Regions from separate parts of the Metasolibacillus sp. FSL H7-0170 genome, predicted to be linked through region 2. Evidence: riboswitches for the same ligand, from Rfam matches in the RefSeq annotation. Region 2 holds a riboswitch; each other region holds the start of a gene.
What was found. Region 2 has a riboswitch for thiamine pyrophosphate ahead of tenA (thiaminase II). Riboswitches for the same ligand answer to the same signal wherever they lie in the genome.
Positions count from the first base shown of each region.

Region 1: another riboswitch for thiamine pyrophosphate. It lies ahead of thiW (energy coupling factor transporter S component ThiW); the one in region 2 lies ahead of tenA (thiaminase II).
Region 3: another riboswitch for thiamine pyrophosphate. It lies ahead of tenA (thiaminase II); the one in region 2 lies ahead of tenA (thiaminase II).
Region 4: another riboswitch for thiamine pyrophosphate. It lies ahead of MHH70_RS04560 (thiamine phosphate synthase); the one in region 2 lies ahead of tenA (thiaminase II).

Region 1 is NZ_CP151964.1:3,629,727-3,635,657, forward strand. It holds gene hutH (histidine ammonia-lyase) at 1-1,152, shown strand, start outside; partial or broken gene MHH70_RS16940 (MFS transporter) at 1,446-1,649, shown strand; gene MHH70_RS16945 (5'-3' exonuclease) at 1,715-2,593, shown strand; TPP riboswitch at 2,641-2,748, shown strand; gene thiW (energy coupling factor transporter S component ThiW) at 2,907-3,401, shown strand; gene MHH70_RS16955 (C39 family peptidase) at 4,261-4,773, opposite strand; gene MHH70_RS16960 (sigma-70 family RNA polymerase sigma factor) at 4,965-5,480, shown strand; gene MHH70_RS16965 (hypothetical protein) at 5,461-5,931, shown strand, end outside.
Region 2 is NZ_CP151964.1:2,680,356-2,686,286, reverse strand. It holds gene MHH70_RS12675 (ABC transporter substrate-binding protein) at 1-805, opposite strand, end outside; gene tenA (thiaminase II) at 823-1,509, opposite strand; TPP riboswitch at 1,619-1,710, opposite strand; gene MHH70_RS12665 (dihydropteridine reductase) at 1,857-2,573, shown strand; gene MHH70_RS12660 (MarR family transcriptional regulator) at 3,227-3,709, shown strand; gene MHH70_RS12655 (serine hydrolase domain-containing protein) at 3,702-5,102, shown strand; gene MHH70_RS12650 (PH domain-containing protein) at 5,654-5,931, opposite strand, start outside.
Region 3 is NZ_CP151964.1:2,202,899-2,208,829, forward strand. It holds gene MHH70_RS10160 (hypothetical protein) at 1-472, shown strand, start outside; gene MHH70_RS10165 (hypothetical protein) at 458-1,867, opposite strand; gene MHH70_RS10170 (acetamidase/formamidase family protein) at 2,132-3,469, opposite strand; TPP riboswitch at 3,784-3,884, shown strand; gene tenA (thiaminase II) at 4,240-4,926, shown strand; gene MHH70_RS10180 (acetylornithine deacetylase) at 5,125-5,931, shown strand, end outside.
Region 4 is NZ_CP151964.1:951,695-957,625, forward strand. It holds gene MHH70_RS04540 (glutathione ABC transporter substrate-binding protein) at 1-132, opposite strand, end outside; gene MHH70_RS04545 (methyl-accepting chemotaxis protein) at 648-1,955, opposite strand; gene MHH70_RS04550 (hypothetical protein) at 2,047-2,628, opposite strand; gene MHH70_RS04555 (hypothetical protein) at 2,846-3,211, opposite strand; TPP riboswitch at 3,258-3,365, shown strand; gene MHH70_RS04560 (thiamine phosphate synthase) at 3,438-3,968, shown strand; gene thiO (glycine oxidase ThiO) at 3,981-5,090, shown strand; gene thiS (sulfur carrier protein ThiS) at 5,096-5,308, shown strand; gene MHH70_RS04575 (thiazole synthase) at 5,311-5,931, shown strand, end outside.

The sequences.
Region 1 (5,931 bases), 950 kb from region 2:
TTTTCAGGCATTCGCTATGAAGTATTGGAACGTTTGGCGATGATGGTCAATGAACAAATTCATCCAGCCATTCCACAGCAAGGCTCACTTGGGGCATCAGGCGATTTAGCTCCATTATCTCATTTAGTCTTAACGTTAATTGGAGAAGGCGAAGTTTTGCGAGATGGTACAGTGCTTGCAGCGAGTGAAGTTTGGAATAAATACGATGTAGAGCCAATCGTCTTGCAAGCAAAGGAAGGTCTTGCACTTATTAATGGAACACAAGCAATGACAGCACAGGGTGTTGTAAACTATATTGAAGCTGAAAAGTTAGCCTACGCGAGCGAGTGGATTAGCGGCTTAACATTGGAGAGTTTACGAGGTATTAAAGATGCTTTCCATCCTACTGTTCATGAGGTGCGCGGCTTTAAAGAACAAAGCGCTGTAGCAGCTCGTATGCGCGATTGGTTTGAAGGCAGCGAGCTCATGACAACGCAAGGTGAATTGCGTGTACAAGACCCTTATTCTTTACGCTGCATTCCACAAATTCATGGGGCAAGCTGGCAAGTTTTAAACTACGTAAAGGAAAAGCTAGAAATTGAAATGAATGCGGCGACAGATAATCCATTAATTTTTGATGAAGAGGACTGCGTTATTTCAGGAGGGAATTTCCACGGTCAGCCAATTGCTTTTGCGATGGATTTCTTAAAAATTGGTGTTGCTGAATTAGCGAATGTTTCTGAGCGTCGTATCGAGCGTCTTGTCAATCCAGCTCTAAGCGAAGGGTTACCAGCATTTTTAAGTGCACACCAAGGCTTGCAATCGGGAGCGATGATTTTACAATATGCAGCAGCAAGCCTCGTATCAGAAAATAAAACACTTGCACATCCAGCATCTGTTGATTCTATTCCATCTTCTGCAAATCAAGAGGACCATGTTAGCATGGGGACAACAGGCGCGCGCCATGCCTATAATATAATTGCGAATACACGACGTGTTTTAGCTATTGAAGCATTTTGTGCTGCGACAGCTGTTGAATATCGAGATGTGAAGAAAATGGCTCCAAAGTTATATGAAAAATGGCAAGAAATCCGTGAAATTGCGGCAGGTATTACAGAGGACCGTGTATTCAATAAAGATGTAGAGAAAATTGCACAATATTTAATGCCTTAATTTTTGGGGCAAATGCTTTCTGTACCGATAGTTAAGCGACAGATACAGAGGTCACCTACCTTTAAAGATGGGGAGGTGAATGTAAGCATTTGACCGATTTCAGCGGGTAGCTAAACACTCGTTAATAAAGAGAAGTTTTTAAGCAAGCTTAAGAAAATCTAGATTATAGTTAGCTGAAGCGTTATTGATTATTAACGAAGCTGTTTACCGAAAATCCTTTGGATAAGTAGGTAAGCAGCTTTTTTCGATTTCTCTTAGAAAAAGCATTGACAATTGTTTGTGATAATCATTTTTTAACAACCTATTTAACCTTTGTATTGCCGAGCGCTAATCGTAGCATACTGCTTGGTCTATTTATTGCGACAGCAGACTTAGGTATTACTTTAGGAGGGGGAGTGATGGGATCAGTCGCAGATTTACTACCTTATTCACAAATGTATTTAGTTTGTGCTGCACTAGGTGTAGGCATGACTCTTTTCGCCTATGTAAGACGCTAGAAGCAGGCGCAAAATGACTTTTTCGCTAGCGTCATGTTATGCTAAGGGGGAATGGAGGAATACATATGGAAAAACCACATTTACTTATTGTTGATGGCATGGCACTACTATTTCGTTCATTTTTCGCCTCCGCTGCGATGAAACAATATATTCGTTTAGAGGATGGCACGCCAACAAATGGAGTACAAGGCTTTGCCCGTCATGTTTTAACAGCTCAAAACTTGATGAAGCCGACACATTTAGCTGTTTGTTGGGATATGGGCATGCATACATTCCGCAATGATTTATTCGAGGGATATAAAGCAAACCGCCCTGCACCACCAGAAGAAATGCTGCCACAGTTTGATATGGTGAAGGATGTATCAGAAATGATGGGCTGGAAAAACTTCGGCATTAGCGGCTTGGAGGCAGACGATTTAATCGGCTCCATGATTGAGAAATGGAAAGACGATGCGGAGATTACTGTCATTAGCGGTGACCGCGACTTATTACAATTATTAAATGATAAGACAACAATCGCTTTTACTAAAAAGGGTTATACAGAATATGATACGTACACAGAGCAGCGCTTTCGCGAAGAATATGGCATCGCCCCAAAGCAATTTGCTGAGGTGAAGGCGTTTATGGGGGATGCGAGCGATGGCTATCCGGGTGTCAAAGGAATTGGTCCTAAAACAGCACTGCAACTCATTCAAACCTATCATTCAATTGAGGGAGTGCTAGCAGCACTTGACCAACTAAAGCCTGCGCAGCGTACTAAAATCCATGAAAGTATGGACATGCTAAAGCTCTCGCATCAGCTCGCGACAATTAATTGCGATGCAGCCATTGAAGCGGAGCTGAATGACTTAGTAGTTCCTGCGTTTAATGAGGCGGTTGCATCACAGCTGGATAATAAAGGCTTGCGCTTAATTATCCGCCACGCACGTTCGCTTGGTCTATAAAGACATTGACGAATAACAAAATTACCGTAATAATAGAAGAAAATTGCTTGCACCACTAGGGGAGCCTTTTGAAAGGCTGAGATGTATATGTACTATGCAGACCCTTTGAACCTGATCTAGCTCACACTAGCGTAGGGAAGTGGCGACATTGATTGAATTTGCTCACTCTATGCCGCTCCCTTTCTACAATGGGTGCGGCATTTTTAAATTTATTTTTAGGAGGAAAATTTGCTTGGAAAGAAATGTGCAAATAATTTGCGCAAATCCGCTGATAAGTAATGCTCAAAAATAACAATTAAAAGAGGTGTTGTTTATGTCAGTTCGTAAATTAACTGTTATGGCGCTGTTTGTGGCCATTGCAGTGGCAGGTTCAATGTTTGTAGCGATTCCTACAGGTATTGCGCGTGCATATCCTATTCAACATGCTGTCAATGTTGTGAGTGCTATATTGTTAGGACCTGTGCCAGCTGTAGTAATTGCTTTCGTTACAGCATTAGTTCGTATTTTTACGGGAACAGGCTCGTTACTTGCGATTCCGGGTAGTGTCATCGGGGCTTTTTTAGCGGCTATAGCTTATAAATATAGCCATAAAGTATGGCTGGCGGGTATTGGTGAAGTGATTGGTACAGGTGTGATTGCATCATTAGTAGCTGTCCCATATGCAAAAATATTAATGGGTACATCTGTTACGGCACTTGCTTTTATGCCAGCCTTCTTCGTGTCAAGTGCAATTGGTGCGGTGCTAGGGGTTATTATTGCAGTAAGTTTGCGCAACACTGTATTTGCAAAGCGTTTTGAAACGATATAGAAAATAAGGTTACTCGTCGCAAAAAATTACATGGCATAGCTTCTGTATCATAAAGTGAAACTTCAATCAGTGGGGATGTTTCTCATCCCAGCTGATTGTTAGTTGAACCACTCGGGCATTTACGGGCAGTTGATCTCCCACTTATCCTTAGCATATTTTCACATAAGTTTTGAAGTGGGCGTCTTACTGCCCGTTAATGCGGGATAAAGTGAACCTTCAATCCGTGGATGCTTTTCTCCACGGATTGTTAGTTGAACCACTCGGGCATTTACGGGCAGTTAATCTCCCACTTATCCTTAGCATATTTTCACATAAGTTTTGAAGTGGGCGTCTTACTGCCCGTTAATGCGGGATAAAGTGAACCTTCAATCCGTGGATGCTTTTCTCCACGGATTGTTAGTTGAACCACTCGGGCATTTACGGGCAGTTAATCTCCCACTTATCCTTAGCATATTTTCACATAAGTTTTGAAGTGGGCGTCTTACTGCCCGTTAATGCGGGATAAAGTGAACCTTCAATCCGTGGATGCTTTTCTCCACGGATTGTTAGTTGAACCACTCGGGCATTTACGGGCAGTTAATCTCCCACTTATCCTTAGCATATTTTCACATAAGTTTTAAAGTGGGCGTCTTACTGCCCGTTAATGCGGGATAAAGTGAACCTTCAATCCGTGGATGCTTTTCTCCACGGATTGTTAGTTGAACCACTCGGGCATTTACGGGCAGTTAATCTCCCACTTATCCTTAGCATATTTTCACATAAGTTTTAAAGTGGGCGTCTTACTGCCCGTTAATGCGGGATAAACGGAGCAGCAGGTTCTAGCGCTATATGGAAAGGCAGTTGCTTTTTCATATAGCCCTTATGTATTTTTCTGCTCTATTTTTACAAAGCTTAACACATGCTTATTGTCCTCATAGCAAAATGAACGTATTTGGCTGTTTCGGCCTCGTCCACCGTTATCATGGATGATTAAATATAATTCCCCGTCTTTTCTTTCATAGCCAATGAGTGGAACCCAATGATATTTGAATAGAGGCTTCTTTTTTGACCGCCACTGTAGGTTAAAATATTGGTCGAATTTCAATGCCACAGGATTTCCTTGTTCAAGCTGTGCCAATGCTTCTGCAAGCGAGCAACCTTGAATAGTAAAATTAGCACCGAACAACTTGCGCATTCTTTTGATGAGACGCCATTGAAATAAGCCGATTTTTGTTGTACCTAGCTGTTTATATAAATCATTAATTTCTTTGGCTATGTGAAAATACTTTAAAATAACGTGTAGCGTTGTTGGACCACATGCAGAATTTTGGTAATTTGGCTGAACGCTCGCATCGTATTGTGAAGTTCCTTTGATTTCTAGCAGTACACGCATTGCCATCCCTCCATTTGTAAAATCCCAAATTTTAACCGTTCTTTTATCATCAATTTCATAGAAGTATGTGAGAGCCTTTATGGACTGGGGGTTCACTTTATTATACGCTGTAAATAAAACATAGTTTCAAAATTTGAAACCAAATGAGCAGGTGCTCCGTCTAACGTGAAACGAAAAAGGGGGGATAGCGGTTGTCACAGCTAGAGCAATTTATTCGTGAGCATGGTGAGGAACTGTTGCGGCTCGCCTTTACATATGTGAAAAGCAAGGAAGTAGCAGAGGATATCGTTCAAGATGTCCTGTTAAAAGCTTTTGAAAAACAGCAGGATTTTCGAGGCAATGCTAGTTATCGTACATATTTATACCGTATGACTATTAATCGCAGCTACGACTATTTACGAAGTTGGAGCTATAAAAACACTGTACTATCAATGAAAATTCAAACAATCTTTCAAGGGGCAAATTCCGCAGAAAAACAAGCGATTATGAATAGCGAACAGCAACAAATTGGTCATGCGGTGTTAGCGTTACCAATCAAATATCGTGAAGTTATCGTGCTTCATTATTATAAGGACATGAAAGTCGAAACGATTGCGGAAATTTTAAATTGCTCTGTCAATACGGTGAAAACACGACTTCGTAGAGGACGAGAAAAGCTTAAAAATTGTTTGGAGGGGAGTGGGCTTGATGAGCGGTTCACAAATTAAAAAGGGAATTGACGCAGTCATTGGTGAGAAGCATTGGTTAACAGAGGACAAGGTGAAACAATTAGCAACAAAACCTAAAAAGCATCGACCTTTAGGCTTCATTCAGCCACTTTTTGCTGTTCTAGCAATAACATGCCTAGCCTTTATTATTTATTTGCTCCCTCCTGCTAATGAGCAAGTGCAACCGGCAAGTGAGCTAATTACAAAGCAGTTTGAAAAATTGCTTCCAGAGCAAGCTGCTGATGCTGCGATTAAATATTTCCAAGCAATCGAACGGAAGGATTATGCTTTAATAGAAGAAGTTTCAACGACAGAGGTAGTGGCTTCGAATAAAGAGCTTTTTTTAAAGTACAACGCTATTGATTTTAGTACATTGAAAATAATTAAGATGATTCCACATACTGAGGAGCAGATGTATAAATTATATATTACACATAATGATGTGACACAG
Region 2 (5,931 bases):
GTCTCACAAGCTCTGGCTGAAGGTCGGGCTCTGCAGCAATTAAAATATCCGCCGATTTCTGCGGGTTATCAATTGCAAACTCATAGCCTTTATATACAGCATTAATGAAGGCTTGCACTGTATCAGGATTATCTTCAATCATTTTATCGTTCGTAATAATAAGAGGTGAGTAAGTATCTAACTCTGGCGCAAAATCAGTCGTTTTAATAAAATGCATATCCGCATCACGAATCTCACCTTCAATACCTGTCCATGCATAAAAAATACTGACAAAATCGATGTCTCGCTCTAGCGCTACAAAATAATCTGTATTGCCGACTTGTACCGTCTCAATTTTCGAAGCATCTCCACCTTCTTTATTCATAACAGCCTGTAAAGAAGCTTTTTCTAATTCCGAGCCATATGCACCGTATATATGCCCTTCAAAGTCTTTTGGCGTTTTAATTCCCTTTGCCTTTGGCGTATAATAGCCTCCAGTGTTTTTCTGAATAATGGCAGCGATTGAAACAATAGGAAGACCTTCTGAACGCGCTTGCGTTACTTGATTTTGAAAGCTAATTCCGAATTGCCCCTTGCCAGACCCTACAATTTGCTCCGCACGTACCTCGCCTGGCAGCATAATTTCAACGTCTAAGCCTACTTCTTCAAAAAATCCTTTTTCCTTTGCTACATAAATTCCTGTATGATTTGTATTTGGCGTCCAATCTAAGAACAGTTGGACCTTTTCATTCCCTTCCTTTGTTTGACAGCCCATTAAAAGGAAGACTAGTGATAATAATGCTAAATATTTCAAGACTATTCGCATGGCAATATATCCTCCACCTATGACTTCACTTTCTCATCACGCTGTGATAACCATTTTTCAAATGTATAGGACATCTCCCAAAATGCTAGTTCATATTCCTTTGCGATAATAAATTGTTCCTTCACCTTCTCTTTTTCTTTTTCGTTCATATCCTCGACAAGTGAGTTTAATAAATCAATTTGAGCCTGTGTTGCCTCTTGGAACCAATCGCTCGCATATGTCGCAAGCCAATTGCGATAAATTTCAGTTTCTGGATTTGCGTGCTCATAAGCCTTGCCAATATCAGCATATAGCCAATAGCATGGCAACATAGCTGAAATAATATAGGCTAAATTTCCATACATTGTTGAGCGATATAAATGTGATGTATAGCCGTAAGCGGTTGGTGCTGGCTTGAAGCTTTCCATATCTTCCTCAGTAATATTTAATATTTTTGCATGTGCTTCATGCACCCCTAATTCAGCTTGTGCGGTATTGCGCGCTTTTTCTGCCAGAAAAGCGGTAATCGCGAAATCCTCTGCTTGTGCCGCTGCCAGCGCATGAATTTTTGCATAATGGTTCAAATAATAGATATCTTGCAAAATATAATTTTTGAAAATTTCAAGAGGTAAATCCCCCTTCACAATGCCTTGTACAAATGGGTGATTTAAGCTTTTCTCCCAGCTCTCCTTTGTTGCTAAACGTAATTCATCAGTAAATTTCATAAAAAAAACCTCCTAATTTGTTCTTTTTCTAAAAGGAACACTAGTAGGAGGGTTTCGTTTTTGAATGAAGTAAGCAAATATATGCCAAAATACATCGTTATTAAACGAATTCATTTCCCATCTACTTCCCTCCGCTCGTACTAACGAGATCAGGTTCTAAGAGTAAGTCTCAGCCATTATTTGGCACCCCTAGTAGAAAAAGAATCATATTTTAATTTCAAATCCATCATAACGCATTAAAATTAAATGTCAAATATTCTTTAAAATAATCAATCTATTTAATTGAGAATAGTTATCACTTATTGTATAGTAGATAGTGACATACAAATAAGTGAGGAGAAGATATAATGCAAATTTACTGGACGAAAATAAATAAGATTATTGAAGAAACGCCTGAGGTTAAAACATACATGCTGGACCTTCCAGAGGGCTTTACATGGGAAGAAGGCTCGCACACCCATTTCGCACTAAAGGGATTTAATGCTGGAGAAAAGCCAAACCGCGCGCTCATCCGCCATATGTCAATCTCCACTTTACCGCACGAAAATTCAATCGGTATTACAACACGCATTAAAGAACAATGCTCTGAATTCAAATCGATTTTAAAAAATATTGAAATTGGCACTGAAGTAGCAATCTTTAAAACACATTCGAATGTACCGCTAAAAAGAGACAATAAAAATATTTATCTGCTATCATCTGGTGTCGGCTTAGCTACTTTTAGACCACTTGTACTTGATTATTTAGAGCGTGCAGACAATGTGAATCAAATTCATTCACTAAATATCGATTCCACAAAGGATTTCTTATTCCCAAATATTTTTGAATCTGCACCTGCCAAGAAATTCATCGCACAGTTCGTCGATAATCGCAAAGACTATTATGAAGAAGTGAAAAATCTAGCCGCAGACAAAGAAGGATTATTCTACGTTGTTGGCAGCGATGAATTCCTTGCACAAAACATTGAAATACTACGTGAACAAGGCATCCAGCCTGAACAAATTATGCTCGACAAGCATACACAACAACGTGCTGAGTTTTTATCATTGGATTTATCAGTTTAATATATCTTAGTGAGGAAGCGTCCAAAAAGTGTACTAAAGCACTACATTTTGGACGCTTCATTTGTGGAGTTGACCGAAAATCCATTTTTTGTCACCGTATTGAAATCAATGTTTTCATCGCTTCCCTTTTACTGAAGGAGTACACTGCTAAAGTCAATGTTCATCCCATTTTTAAAAGAGGCGTTTTCTGTTTATATGTATCAACATCTTATGAAATATCATCGCTAACTGTCCAAAATGCCGGCTATGCACGGCTTTAGGACAGCCCCTATTTAACAAAGTAAATAAGTGGAGAAATAATATTCATGCATTAGATTGATTTTAGCGAGTGGCGAGACGACACGCTGATAAAGGGAGACCTAGTCTAGTACCGCCGCAACATATGTGCGAGCGACTGAGTGGGCAATATCATGTTGGTCTAAACCTCAGTAGTTGTCACTACCGTTGGCAATTCCTATCGTTTAAAAAATCATCTAGTTCTAGATGGCAAGTGATTTTATACATCATTAAGTGAGCGTTTTTGTACATAGTTTAATGGAAATTTGTATATCTTCAACGGCAAAGCGGATAAATATAAATGTTTTATTAATCTTGACAAATATTAAAGTCAACTTTATAATAAAGTAAACTTTATAATATAAGGAGTTATTAATATGAAAAAAAATAAAGATGAATTATTTGAACTCGTTACTGAAATAAATGACATGCATTATACGATGAATAAAATCATCATAAAAGAATATCAATCTTTACTAGATGATAATCTTTCTAGGAATCAAACAATTTTAATGGATATTGTTAAAGATTACGGAAAAATTTCTATTGGAGAAATTGCTCGACTAATGAAAATAACATCAAGCGCTGTTGGACAGATTGTTAATAAACTTGAAGATGGAAATTATTTAGTGAGGACTATTAATTCACAAAATAGACGTGAAATACTTGTGCAACTGGCAGATAAGGGAACTCGATATTTTGAAAAAGAAGAAAAAATAAATCGTCAAATTATTAATCGTATTTACACACAAATGGAATTGAGTGAAATGGAAGAACTCAAAAGGATTATCACAAAGCTAAGTAACATTGTAGAAAAGACATATACAAAACAAGATGGGGAGGAAAACAATCATGACTAACACAAAGGCTAACTTAGAAAGTTTATTCAATGAAATTAAGGAAAGGGAATTGTTAAATGGTACAGTCCTTGTTGCTAAAAAAGGCGAGATTTTATACGAAGGAGCTTTTGGTAATGCTGACTTGTCAACAAAACGTCCATTAACATCACAATCTTTATTCAACCTTGCATCTGTCTCAAAGCCAATTACAGCAACTGCAATTTTACTACTCGTTCAGGAAGGCAAACTAAATCTTGAGGACTTCGTGCAGAAATGGATACCTAATCTACCTTATGAAGGCATTACGATTAGACATCTACTTAACCATACGAGCGGACTCCCCGATTATTTAGATTTGTTTGAGAAATACTGGGATAAAACGAAAATCGCAGACAATGACGACTTACTTAGATATTTAGTCAAGTACAAACCCCACCGTCTATTTGCACCAAATGAGCGTGTTGAATATAGTAACACGGGCTATATTTTACTCGCGCTCATTGTTGAGCGTGTAACCAACATGGGTTTCCCCTACTTTTTACAAGAAAATATTTTTAAGCCACTTCAAATGACTCGCACTCAAGCTATTGGTGTTAGAAAAGAAAAGATTGAAATTGAAGATTATGCATACGGTTATGTCTATGATGTATATGCAGGCGAGTACGTTTTGGCTGATGATTTCGAAGAGTCTAAAATGGTTATTTATTTAGATGGAATACTTGGTGATGGTGGTATTCAATCAACTGTCAAGGATTTATATCTTTATGAACGTGCTCTAAACACCGGAAATTTAATCAATGACGAATTACTAAAAGAAGCTTATACACCAGCGGTGACAAAAACCCAAACACCACTTAGCTATGGTTTTGGTTGGATCTTAGAGGATATCAAGAAAAAAGGACGAATCATTTGGCATAGTGGCGGCTGGCCAGGATATGTTACACATCTTAGACGCTTCATCGATCATGATATTGTTGTTATTGTACTAAGAAATAAAGAACAAGATTTCGATTTTGACCAACATGTCTTATACGCAATCGAGCAAGTAGCTTTTGATGAGCCTTATGAACTTGCTAAGGAAAAACCTCTATTAAAGCGTGCCAGAGTCATTCCAGTAAATGTTTTAAAACGCCTTGTCGGTGATTATGCACTAACGGAACACCCGGATTTAATCATTCATGTTTCATTAGAAAACAACAGACTATTTATCGAAATGCCCGGTACAATGAAACTTGAATTATACGCTAAAGCAGAGAAAGAATTCTTCTTGAGAGGATTATCAATAGAGGTTAGTTTTATAACAGAGAACGGTAAGGAATTAATAAGGATTGTTAATGGTGTTGAAGTACAAACAGCAGTGCGTCAATCATTAACCGAGGATAAATGGGATTTTAATCATGCAGATCACAACTGAAATATTTCCTATTCAGTAGTTTAAGCAAGATGTTTATGCAGGAAACGATGCAGGGAAAACCTATGTACCTGCCGTTTTGCTTTCGGCACACAAAAGATTCGCTCCCGCAGTTATTCATTATAGGAGTTGTGTCTCAAAATGGCTTTTCAAACATGCCCTATTCTATTAACTTGAAAGACTAAGAAAATTAAAAGACTCGAATAGCTAAAGGTCCATTTTTGAATTATCTACTAAATTTTTTTAGTATAAAGCATAAAAAAACTCTCTCTCGACAATCGAGAGAGAGTTTTGAAAAACGTTGATATAACAACGATATTAACGTTTTGAGAACTGTGGTGAACGACGAGCGCCGCGTAAACCTGGTTTTTTACGCTCTTATATGCAACCTTTATATAGGATGACACTTAATGATATAGATACAGAGAGGGGAGGTGTTTCTCATAATTTAACAGCTAAATATAGTTACCTTTTAATATATCTTAATCGCTTGTCGGTATCAAAACAGTATCAAATTCTGTGATACTGTTTTGGTGAAATTATATTCCTCATCCTTACATCGTTTGATTAATTTCTTTCACCCATTCTTTCCCACCATATACGACAAACATTGTTTCTTTGTTGCTCTTATCTGTGATATGAATTCGCTGTGTTATAAAGAAATTCGCTCCAATATCAACGCTATGTATATCACTTGTTTGCATCTCCCAATATAAATTAGGGTTAATATTTATTGCATGAGCGCAGAAAATTAGACGTTTATTTGTTAATAAAATTCGGCCGCCATCGGATTTAGTAATACTATAATATAGATTACCTACCCCTGATCGCA
Region 3 (5,931 bases), 480 kb from region 2:
CCGCAATTTAACTGAGATGTATAGCTTTGGTAGAAAGTTTGAAAACAATCCTTTTATCGGTGGCTTTGTTCAAGAAAATATTCACTCTAAATTATTACGCTCTGCCAATTGTGCCATTTATGAATGCTATGTAACGGACGAGCAATACGGAATATTGCAGCAAAAAATTCAATACTTTAAACAGCATATGGACAAGTACCGCTATAATTTCATTGGCTTAATCGGTGTAGCTTGTCGCATTAAGCTAGAACGTGAATGGGCCTTCTTTTGCTCGCAATTTATAGCGACTTTATTAAAAGAGGCTGGTTTCCCTTTGGATGGGCTGTGCCCATATTTTATGAAACCGACTGATTTGGGCAAGCTGCCTTATATGCAACTTCGTTATAAAGGGGAGCTAAGCCGCTATGTCTTCATTCCCCGCTCCAAGCCAATGAGCAATGTACCAATTGGGGCCATATCAAAAGTCATTTGAATGAACTGTTGCGGCAACAAATGCTCGAAGTTGTTCAAAATGAGCCGGTATAAACAAATATTTTCGATAAATTTCTATTAACCGCTCAAATAACTCGAATTGTTCTGTTGCCCATAATGACTTTAAAATATTACATACATGCTTTGAGGTCATCAGAGCAATCTCAGCATATGGTCCTCTTCTTATTTGATAGCCCTCCTGCCACTTTGTTAAAGACTGGCGAATATGCTGCGTAGAGCCATCGACAATATGAGCGATGCCTCTTTGCACACCAGCCTCTAATTTATGTAATAAATCCGCATCCTGCACTCCATTTATATATTGATAAATTTCTATACAGGATGCAATTTCATAATCTTTTAATAATGCAATTATTCGTTTAAACTGATTCGTTTTCGCAAGTGCCTCTATAACATAATATAGAATAAACTCCCCACAATTTTTATTATAAGCCTTCACAATTGTTTCTGGCTGTGGCGGAATAATTTTAAGTACCTCATTATATTCAACCATCAATTCAACAATATGATTGTTTAAACGTTCCTCCTCGATTAAAAAAAGCCCCTGTACCAAAATTTGCTCTGTATCCTTGCGTGCTACTGCCTCCTCAAGCAGTATATAAGCAAGCAGTGTTCTTTCCTTTTCTGTTAAAGCCCACTCCCCCTCTTTCCATACCGCTTCAAGCTGGGCTATACGCTTCCTTAACTTACGAAAATGTCTTGAGCCACTTGTAAAATGAATAATGACATCACTTAAATGTAGTGTTTTTAATTCATAGGATGCCCCACTGCGCTGTGTGATGTGGTTGATTAATTGATGGACAATTGTCGCCACGCGATTTTTAGACATTGCTTGGTTGAGTGCTTTTTGCAACTCCAAAATGAGTAAGGCTGGATTTTGTATATTCTCAATGTCGACTTGCATAAATATGCTATACAATTTTTTAGCATATAGTGTGCTCCAAAAAGATTGATTATCTTGCCATATTGGATGAATCAGCCATTTATTCTCAACTTTATGAACTGCTAAAACCTTCATCTCCTGCATAGGAAGCACCATATCAATCCCTGTTAAAAATCGCAGTAGACCTTGCGCCTCAACTGTTTGATGAAGCGCCATATACTGCAATATATGTGCGTCATGATTATCAAGCATTAAATCTTGCAGCACCTTCGTCACACCTTGCTCTACTCCCGAAAAGGCGGCTACATCCTCGATACAGTAGCCTTTTACTAAAGTGAGTGCTTGCTCATCACTGATTAAAATTTGTTCTAGTGGAAGGAGCTCGCCCCAAATAATAGACGTTTCATTCGAAATTCCTGCAATTGCACGCATGAATGGCTCCCCTATTTTTCCCCCTGTCATGCTATACAGCTGCTCGTCTATTTGCAGCATACGTCTCCCCCCTTTTAATAACATTCTATTTCTACTATATCAAACGTGATGACAGGTTGCTGTAGTTTTTTGTCGGCATCTCTGCAAAAGGAAAGAGGTCGTCTAGAAAGTCATTTTGGGACGACCCTTTTGTGACAGGTCATTGCAGAAGCAGTTTTTTTGTGCTGAAAACGAAGCGACAGGTACAAACATTTTTAGCAAATAGTTAATGTAGAAGCAGGGGCTGTCCGAAAAGATATTCACTTTTCGGACAGCCCCCTATCCTTAATCATACTGCTGTTTTACTGGCTTATATATTTTTGCTTGCTTTAGCAATGTTTTCGGTACTTGGAATGTTGCTGTGACCACACCCGGTAGTCGACCAATTTCGACGCCACCTGTTAAGGTAATACGATTTTTCACCTCATCGCTAGATAAATCTAGTAAGGCTGCTGCCCGTTCCACCGCATTATCCGTTGCAATATTTAGATTGACGCCCGTTCCAACAACCGAAATAGGCAATGCCTCCTCTAGCTGCTTTAATCCATATTCCTCTGCTAGCTCTCGTGCTAAGCGCTTTTCCTCTTTCGTGAATGGCTTTGCAGTATATGGTAAATCCTCCTCATTCGCTAAAATAATTGGCCCGTCGATAGCTACCTTTTTTAGCACGCTTACTTGTAATTGTACAATGCCGGCAACATCTGTCGTATGTCCCGCCATTTCACCATCGCCCTGCATTGCATGCATATCACCGATATAAACACCGCCACCCTCCACTTTTACAGGGCAAATAATAGTAGCTCCTTGACGTACGCGGCTAATGTCCATATGGCCATCGGTTTTATGTGAGACTAATTCCTCCTCAGTTAAAATAAACTCATGTGGTGCACCGATTAATGCCGCACCAAAATCACCCGCATTATGTGAATCAGGTAGCGCTTTTGAAGGCACTGTGCCTAACTGCCCTAAAAATGGGCGCATTCTTGCTAACACGCCAACTAAATCAGAAGGCGCTAAACTTACGACAGGATTTTGCTTCGAGTTTTCAGGTATTCGCATATAATGATTAGCATCTAACGCAATTTTTCGCGCACCGTCCTTGCCCACTGTCACACCTAATTGTTCATTATGGTGAAAAGCCATCGTATAGCCATTTGTGATAGCAAATGGCGCAGTTGCTGTATCACAAATTGCACAGCGAATTGCCTGTGGTCCGATTCCTTGAACCTTCGTTTGTGGATGTAGCTTGCCGCAGCCAGGGCATTTTACTTTCACAAATGGGTCACCTATGAAACGGTCTGGCAGTGCTTCATCCGTACCAGATGCAGTCGCAATGGACGTTACTTGAATTGATTTAATTTTAATAACAAGTGCATCTCCAACTTCAGCACCCTCTATGTATACCGGTTTTGTTACTTCATGCCCGCCTCGTATTTCAGGTGTTAGCATTGGTCCCCAGCAGCCAGGTGCTGTGTTGGCAATAATTGTCCCGCCATTTCGGAGCGGACCAAGCATCGGCTTATTTGGATCTAATACACCATTCGTAAACTCATTGACAAAAAGCGTTTCTACTGCTTTAATCGTTTCGTTATTCTCATGTTCGATTGGTTGTTCATTCGTCATTAAAGCCACCATCCTTTTATACTTTATATTACTAGTTTAACTAGTGATATATTGGAGTACAAGCATTTACGTGAATTTAGAAACTTTTGTGTGTTAAGCGACTTTTTATATGTCTATATTGACAAGTTGCAGCAAAAGATAACAAGCTAGTTGAACGGTGCATTAATATTATATTCTCAATACTAATCTAGAGATTATTTTATATTAATAATCCTTATCACAATGAGCTGTTTATTTTGTTTTAAAGGAAAGTAACTGTAAGCGGCCACTTGACAAACAATTATGTCTATGATTAGCTAGATACAATCAAATATTCAAATTACTAGGGGAGCATAATTTTGCTGAGAGAGACAAGTCTTGACCCTTTGAACCTGATCTAGGTCGTACTAGCGTAGGGAAGTAATGGTGAAATATGTGCATATATTTTGTTATATACATTAACCCATTCCTTATACTACAGGAATGGGTTTTTTGTGCCTAGTATACACATGTACTCTCAGGTGCAAATTCCGAGTTTCCATGACAAAAATAAGGGTTATCTAAAAAGAAAGGGGCTGAATCTAGAGAGTTCTGAAGACAAGACACAGATTTGAGGAACACAAATCTCACAGAAGGCTAGGTATGATTAGGTGAGCTTGCCAAACAAAACAAAGCTCTTTCTGTTTAATTGAACCACCGTATACAAATTCATACGTAAGTTTGAGAGGTAAGGAGTTCATCGCTCCCCCTACTCAATTATATTTTAGTAATGACAAAGGAGAGTAAATTCAATGACATTTTCTGATCGTTTATTTAAAAAAGTGCAGCCTGTATGGAATAGTTATTTAGAACATCCTTTTGTAAAGGGGATTGGGGAAGGGACTCTTGATAAGGAAAAATTCATACATTATATGAAGCAGGACTATGTGTATTTAATAGAGTACTCTAGAGTTTTCGCAATTGGGAGTGCCAAAGCCAATGATTTAAAAACAATGACTATTTTTGCAAATTTATTGCATGGAACAATGAATTTTGAAATGGATTTACACCGTGAGTATGCAGCGAAATTTGGGATTTCCAACGAAGAATTAGAAAATACAGAGCCATCTGCTACAATGACAGCGTATACAAGCTATATGCTTAGCCAAGCACAGTTAGGCGGAGTAGAGAATACGATTGCAGCAGTATTAGCATGTGCATGGAGTTACAATTGGATTGGTAAAAAATTAGCTGAATGGCCAAATTCTTTAGAGCATGAACTCTATGGAAACTGGGTTAAAATGTATTCTTCTGACGGGTTTACTAAAATTGCTGAAGATTGCATCGATTTAATCAATGAGATTGCACAAGGAAAGCCAGAAGATGAACTGAATAAACTAGAAGAAATATTTGTGAAAACAAGTTACTTTGAATATATGTTCTGGGATATGGCTGAAAACATTTCAATGTGGCCAGTAAAAGAATTAGCAAAAATTTAATATTGATTTGGTGTAAATAATAATCGAATGGACAGGAAAAGAATAATTAAATAGAATCTGACCACTAGAGAGGGTGTATTACTACTTACAAACTAGTACATCCTAGTAGAAAGAAGCGGTTCATGAAAATAAATTGATAGATTTCAGACCACTTCTTTTCGCAAGTGGTTTCTCTATTACAAAAAAGGCGGGAATGTTGTGACAAATAATATCGAGAGATTGATGCTTCAAGTAGAAAATCGCAAACAAGAATTGATTGATTTGGTTACTACACTTATAAAGTTTGAAACACCCGCACCACCTGCAAGAAATACAAAAAATATTCAACAATTTATCGCAAATTATTTAAAAAATCTTAATTTTGAAATTGATATATGGGATGTGTATCCAGATGACCCCAATGTCGTTGGGGTGAAAAAAGGAACGGAACCTGAATTATATAGCAGTTTAATTATTAATGGGCATGTTGATGTAGCTGAAATACGAGATGACGAACAATGGTTAACGAATCCTTTTGATCCAATAGTAACTGAAGAGGCTATTATAGGTAGGGGCGTAGCTGATATGAAAGGAGGAATTGCAGGGGCCCTATTTGCATTAAAACTTTTACATGAGGCAAAATTTGAGGTGAAGGGCGATCTCATTTTCCAATCTGTCATCGGAGAAGAAGTCGGAGAGGCTGGTACACTTCAATGTTGTGAGCGAGGATATAAAGCCGACTTTGCGCTTGTTGTTGATACGAGTGATTTACATATACAAGGTCAAGGCGGGGTAATCACGGGTTGGATTACGATAAAAAGTGCTAAAACATTTCATGATGCTATGAGACGAAATATGATTCACGCAGGTGGCGGACTATTGCAAGCAAGTGCCATTGAAAAAATGATGAAAATAATAGAAGGATTGCAAGATTTAGAGCGCCATTGGGCGGTTACTAAGCAATATGAAGGATTTCCACCTGGTACAAATACAATCAACCCTGCTGTTATTGAAGGTGGAAGACAG
Region 4 (5,931 bases), 1.7 Mb from region 2:
TTCTGTTTGCTCACCCGAAGTATTTGCATCTGTATTAACTTCGCTATTTTCCACATCGTCACTATTACAAGCAACAAGAATTATGGAAAGTAGCATTAATACCAAAAATAGTAATCCTTTCAATTTTCCCATTAGTATACCTCCATTTTTACTTCCCTATTATTTTTAAGGAATTCAAACTAAATGCTACCATTGTTAATAGAATATTTCAATGAATATTCTAAATTTTTATTCAATTTTTATTTTTATAAATATAATTTTTTTATTAGAAAAATAAAGAACTTAAATTCCCCACTCTGATAAACAATCAAAAATTCTCTACAATATCACTTAATACACAACTTCTTTCTCTTATGCAGAAAATAAAAATCATTACCCTCTCTATTCAATAAAATATTTTAAAATAATAAACGGAAAATTTTTTATGCATAATAATTCCATTGATTATCCATCGTCTATAGGTGGAGTAAGCTTTTACTAAATTACCAAAAAGGCTGTCCGAAAAGTATTCCTTTTCGGACAGCCTAAGCTTTTATACTAAATATTTGCTAAACATTTTTGTACCTGCTGCTTCACTTTCGACACATAAAACATTGACTCGTTGCAAAGAGACCGTTTCAAAATAGCTTTTCAGACGCCATCCTTTATTACGATTGCACCTTAAACTGACTAATCTCCGACTGTAAGTCATTCGCCATCGTTTCCAATACATTTGCAGAGCTTGCAATTTCCTCATTAGCTGCTGTTTGTTGTTCAGCAGAACGCATAATATTATGTAAGCTTAGCGTAATACCATTTGCAATTTCCGCAATATCGTTCGCTACATGGCTCGTTTCATTTGTTTTATTATTTACTGTACGCACAATGTCTGTTACATCATTTGTACGTGTACTAATATTAGCTACATATTCTACGATATTTTTAAAGGCTTCCCCAGTTTGTTCAACCGATGCTCGCCCTTCTTCCACATACTTTGTACCACTATTAATTGCTGTTACTGCGCTGGATGTTTGGCTTAAAATATCATCAACTAATGTACGAATATCATCAGCTGCTCTACCCGATTCCTCTGCTAATTTTCTTACTTCATCTGCGACAACTGCAAACCCTTTTCCGGCATCTCCAGCACGTGCTGCCTCAATTGAAGCATTTAAAGCTAATAAGTTAGTTTGATCTGTAATGCTTGTGATTAACGCTAAAATCGAACTAATTTCCTTCGATTTCTCGCCTAATGCATTGACAACTTCTGTCGATTCATTCACAGACTTCTTAATTGTATTCATCTTTTCAATGGTTTGCTCAATTAGCTCTATTCCTAAATCTGCTTTTTGGTTCGTTTCAGCCGCTACATCTGCTACATCTTGGACGACAGAGGATACCTGACCCATTTCTTTGCTAATTAAATCCGATGATTCTGATAATTTTTGCATCTGCTCTAACTGCCCCGCTGCGCCAACGACCATACTTTGAATAGAGTTAGAAATCGTTTCGACAGATGTGCTACTTTGCTCTGTAATCGCCGCAAACTCTCGAGTATAAGCTGTTACATCTGTCGAGGCTTTATTTGCTTTTTCAATCACTGTTCCGATTTGCTCTAGCATATGATTAAACTCTGTTGACAATTGCCCTATTTCATCTTTGTATTTATCGTCAATACGTACTGTTAAATCACCATCAGCTGCCTGTGCCATTGCCTTTAGTACTCGATTCATTCGCTTTAAAATAATATAGCGTGTACATAGCGCAATAATTACTGTTCCGATAAATAATGAAATGAATGTATTAATTACAACGCCCGCAATACCATCTAATTCAATTACTTTACTAACTTGTAAACTAATAAATTGTGAAATATGTGAGCTAATAAATAAACTTAGCCCTACAGCTAAAATCATTTTAAATATTAAACTTTTCCAAAATTTTATTTCACGAGAAAATAATTTTTCTTTTACCATAGCTGCTCCCCATTCCTATGTAAATCTACTATCATTGTAAAATAAACATTAAAATTAGTAAAATAGTTGCTCCTCACCCAATCACTTAGTCCTATTTATCATTATAATATTCTTGCCAAAAACGAGTATAGAGCCCTAATGAAAAGGCGATATCATTTTGTAAATTGCTAATCGCAATATTTATACGTTTGCGCGAATAAGTACCCTGCTTATTTATATGATAAGCTACTGTTTCCTCCATGTGCATTAATAAATCGACCATTTGTTCTAAATACATTTTCGCCTCAGTTGAAAGCATCGACTCTTGAAAACCTAAATGAATAAGAGCATTTTTGGCAGATTGAACATTTGTTAAAATTTGTCCCCACTGCGCACGTTTCATAGGTCTATTGAAATCTGTCAGCCAGCTCATCTCATACAATGCCAATAAGGAAATCGAATAAGACACAACATAATCTGGTTGCAGCGCTTTTTCCTCATATAGCGATTGCAAAACCGCTAAATCCTCCTTATATTTCTGCTGACGCATTTCATTAGTCTCTACTGCGACAGTCGGATATACACTAAAAATTGAATATGGAAAGATAATGCCTGAGAACAGCGCAGCAACTAGTAGCCCAATAATTAAAAGCTTCAGTTTTCGTATTATTCCTCGCCTTTTCGCCTTCATCATGGTTTTGATTGATGCCTCCATTCTTTGAAAAAATCTAATAGCTTTTTATGTAATTTTTCATCCACATTTATAATCTCACAACCATGATTATCGTATAAAGAGAAAATTTAATCAGCGGGGGTTTTCCTCATCCTCACTGATTGTTAGTTGAACCAATTGGGCTTTTATGCGCAGTGGAGCTCCCACTTAACCGTAAGCGTCTTAGGGATAAATTACTTTAATTCCATTTAATTCCCCTTGGCATACGAAATTTAATATAACGAATGACATTTTCTATATATCTTTCTATCGGCTGACTTGTATCAACTACTAAACATTTGAAATCGATTGGCTTTTTTGCACTGTTAAGCGTAGCATAAAAGCCTTCCTTCGAACGAATTTCACTAATTTGACTGAGCATCTTTTCTCTGCTTTTTAAACGATGATTGATTTCCTCAAAATCATCAAGGTAGCATTCAATATATTTATATTCTGCATCATATTTTTGAGCTAATTTTATTCCCTTTTCAATCATTTCCTCGTATAAGCACGGGCTATCAAGAATCACACATTTCAATAGTAATGAATTAACTGATAATTCCATCGTGACATTCTAGAAAACATATGCTATATTGTTAACTAATTGCATAGCCATCCACTGGAGGTGCCGTTGTGAACGGCTGAGATCAAAGTAAACTTTGGGATTCCTGGAACCTGATCTAGTTGATACTAGCGTAGGAAAGTGGTCGCCTATTATTTGTTACGATTTTTTAAGTAAGCGTTACTTTTCCTATGGGAGAAGTAACGTTTTTTTATTGGAGGAAACTAAAATGATTCATGCTATTACGAGTGGTCAAGGCTTTACACCACAAACAATTGACCAAATAAAGGATGTCGCTACTCGTGTTGATGCCATTATTATTCGCGAAAAGCAGCTCTCACTTACTGAAATCGATAACGCAATTGCCGCACTTTTACAGGCTGGTATAAGTGCAAAGCAATTAATCATTCATACATATGTGGAGCTCGCTTACAAATACGACTTACTTGGCTGTCATTTTGCAGCAAATCAGGCTGTAAATGTGACACAGCATCCTTTTATATGTGGGCAATCTACGCATACAAAGGCTGAAGCGTTACAAAGTGCTGAAAGAGGTATGCATTATTTATACTTTTCTCCTGTCTTTCCAACAACCTGTAAACCAAGTGTACCAGCGCTAGGGCTTCAGGCACTTGCTGAAACATGCCGTACTGTCAAAATACCCGTGCTTGCACTCGGTGGTATAACAAGCAGCAATGCACAACAAGTGATGCAGGTCGGCGCACAGGGCTATGCCGCAATATCAATGTTTTTTAACTAAGGGGAGCAATTTATGAAGTGTCAAGGCTTTACGATTATCGGTGGTGGGGTTATTGGATTATCTATCGCCTATCAATTATTAAAACAGCAACAGCCTGTGACGATTTTCCATACAGAAAAAACAACGACAGCATCACTCGCTGCTGGGGGTATGCTTGGTGGTCAAAATGAATTTCACACCCCTTCGCCCCTTTATCATTTAGCGCTGGAAAGTCGAGAGCTACACAAATCACTCGCCGAGGAGCTATTACATTTAACTGGGCAAGAAGTTGGTTTATTACCTTCCGGGCTAATTAAAATTGCAGCTGCTGAGGAAGTTAGAGTAAATTTGCAGCAGCAGTATCAATTTTTATATCGGGACCACCCTACCTCTGTACAATGGCTAAATCAAACAGAGTTACAGCAATGCGAACCTTTATTGGGTCATTCTATTACAGAGGGCTTCCATATATACGAGGACCATCAAGTAAATGCAAGAAATTTAACAAAGGCTTTAGCACTCGCTGTACAGAAGCTTGGCGCAAATATAATTGAAGAGGAAGTTATTGCGATAGAGAAAGAGCAACAACAAGTTACACATATCCAGACAGCCTCTAAGCACTACGCTGTTCAGCAAGCTGTTTTGACTGCGGGTGCCTGGACAGCGAAGCTTGCAGCCAAACTTCATATTACTTGCCCGGTGCACCCAGTAAAAGGGGAATGCTTAATGGTAAAAGCGGCACAGCTACCGAAGGCAACCATTTTTTCAACAGATGGCTGTTATATCGTACCAAAGCACAATAATCGTTTATTGATTGGTGCTACGAGCTATCCTCTGCTAGAAGATGATGCAGTAACTGTCGGTGGCATTTATTCTTTATTATCCCGAGCTATTCATATGATGCCATCACTAACGAAGGCTGAGATTGTCGAAACTTGGTGTGGTGTGCGGCCACAAACAATAGACGGACTTCCAATTATGGGTACTACGCAATATAGCAATTTATTTATATGCACAGGACATTATCGCAACGGTATTTTATTAAGTGCCATTACTGGGCTTTTGTTTAGTCAATTCTTATTGGGTGATAGCGTAGCAAAGCAACGGTTAGCGCCTTTTTCATTGCAACGCTTTACGATTTAAAGGAGGTGTGCATTTTGCGCTTATACGTCAACGGTCACAATATGGAAGTACCACAATCTATTACAACTGTTGTCCAATTACTAGAACATTTACAGCTCAATAAAGAGCTTGCCATTGTTGAAGTAAACGCGGAAATCTTACAGCCTGCGGAACGTGACAGCAAGGAAATTAAAGCAGATGACCATATCGAAATTGTACAATTTGTAGGAGGAGGATAATCATGCTACATATCGGACCATATCAATTTAATTCACGCCTCTTATTAGGCACAGGGAAATTTAAAGATTTTGCTACACAGAAAGAAGCGGTGGAAGTATCTGAAACAGAAATTTTAACATTTGCTGTGCGTCGTATGAATATTTTTGAGCCAACACAGCCAAATTTTTTAGAAAAAATCGATGTACAAAACTATACACTCTTACCAAATACAGCAGGCGCGAAAAATGCAGAGGAGGCTGTGCGCATCGCTAACCTTGCGAAAGCCTCTGGTTTATGTGATATGGTTAAGGTCGAAATCATCGGTTGTAATCAAACATTACTACCGGACCCTGTAGAAACATTACGTGCTACAGAAATGCTATTGGAGCAAGGCTTTATCGTCTTACCATACACTTCCGATGATGTGTTGCTAGCAAAGCGCCTACAAGATTTAGGCTGTCACGCTATTATGCCAGGTGCTTCTCCTATCGGGTCAGGTATGGGAATCGTCAATCCACTTAATTTATCCTTTATTATCGAGCAAGCAAAGGTGCCCGTTATTGTTGATGCTGGTATTGGTTCCGCTGCAGATGCGGCTCAGGCAATGGAGCTTGGCGCGGATGCCGTATTATTAAATACCGCT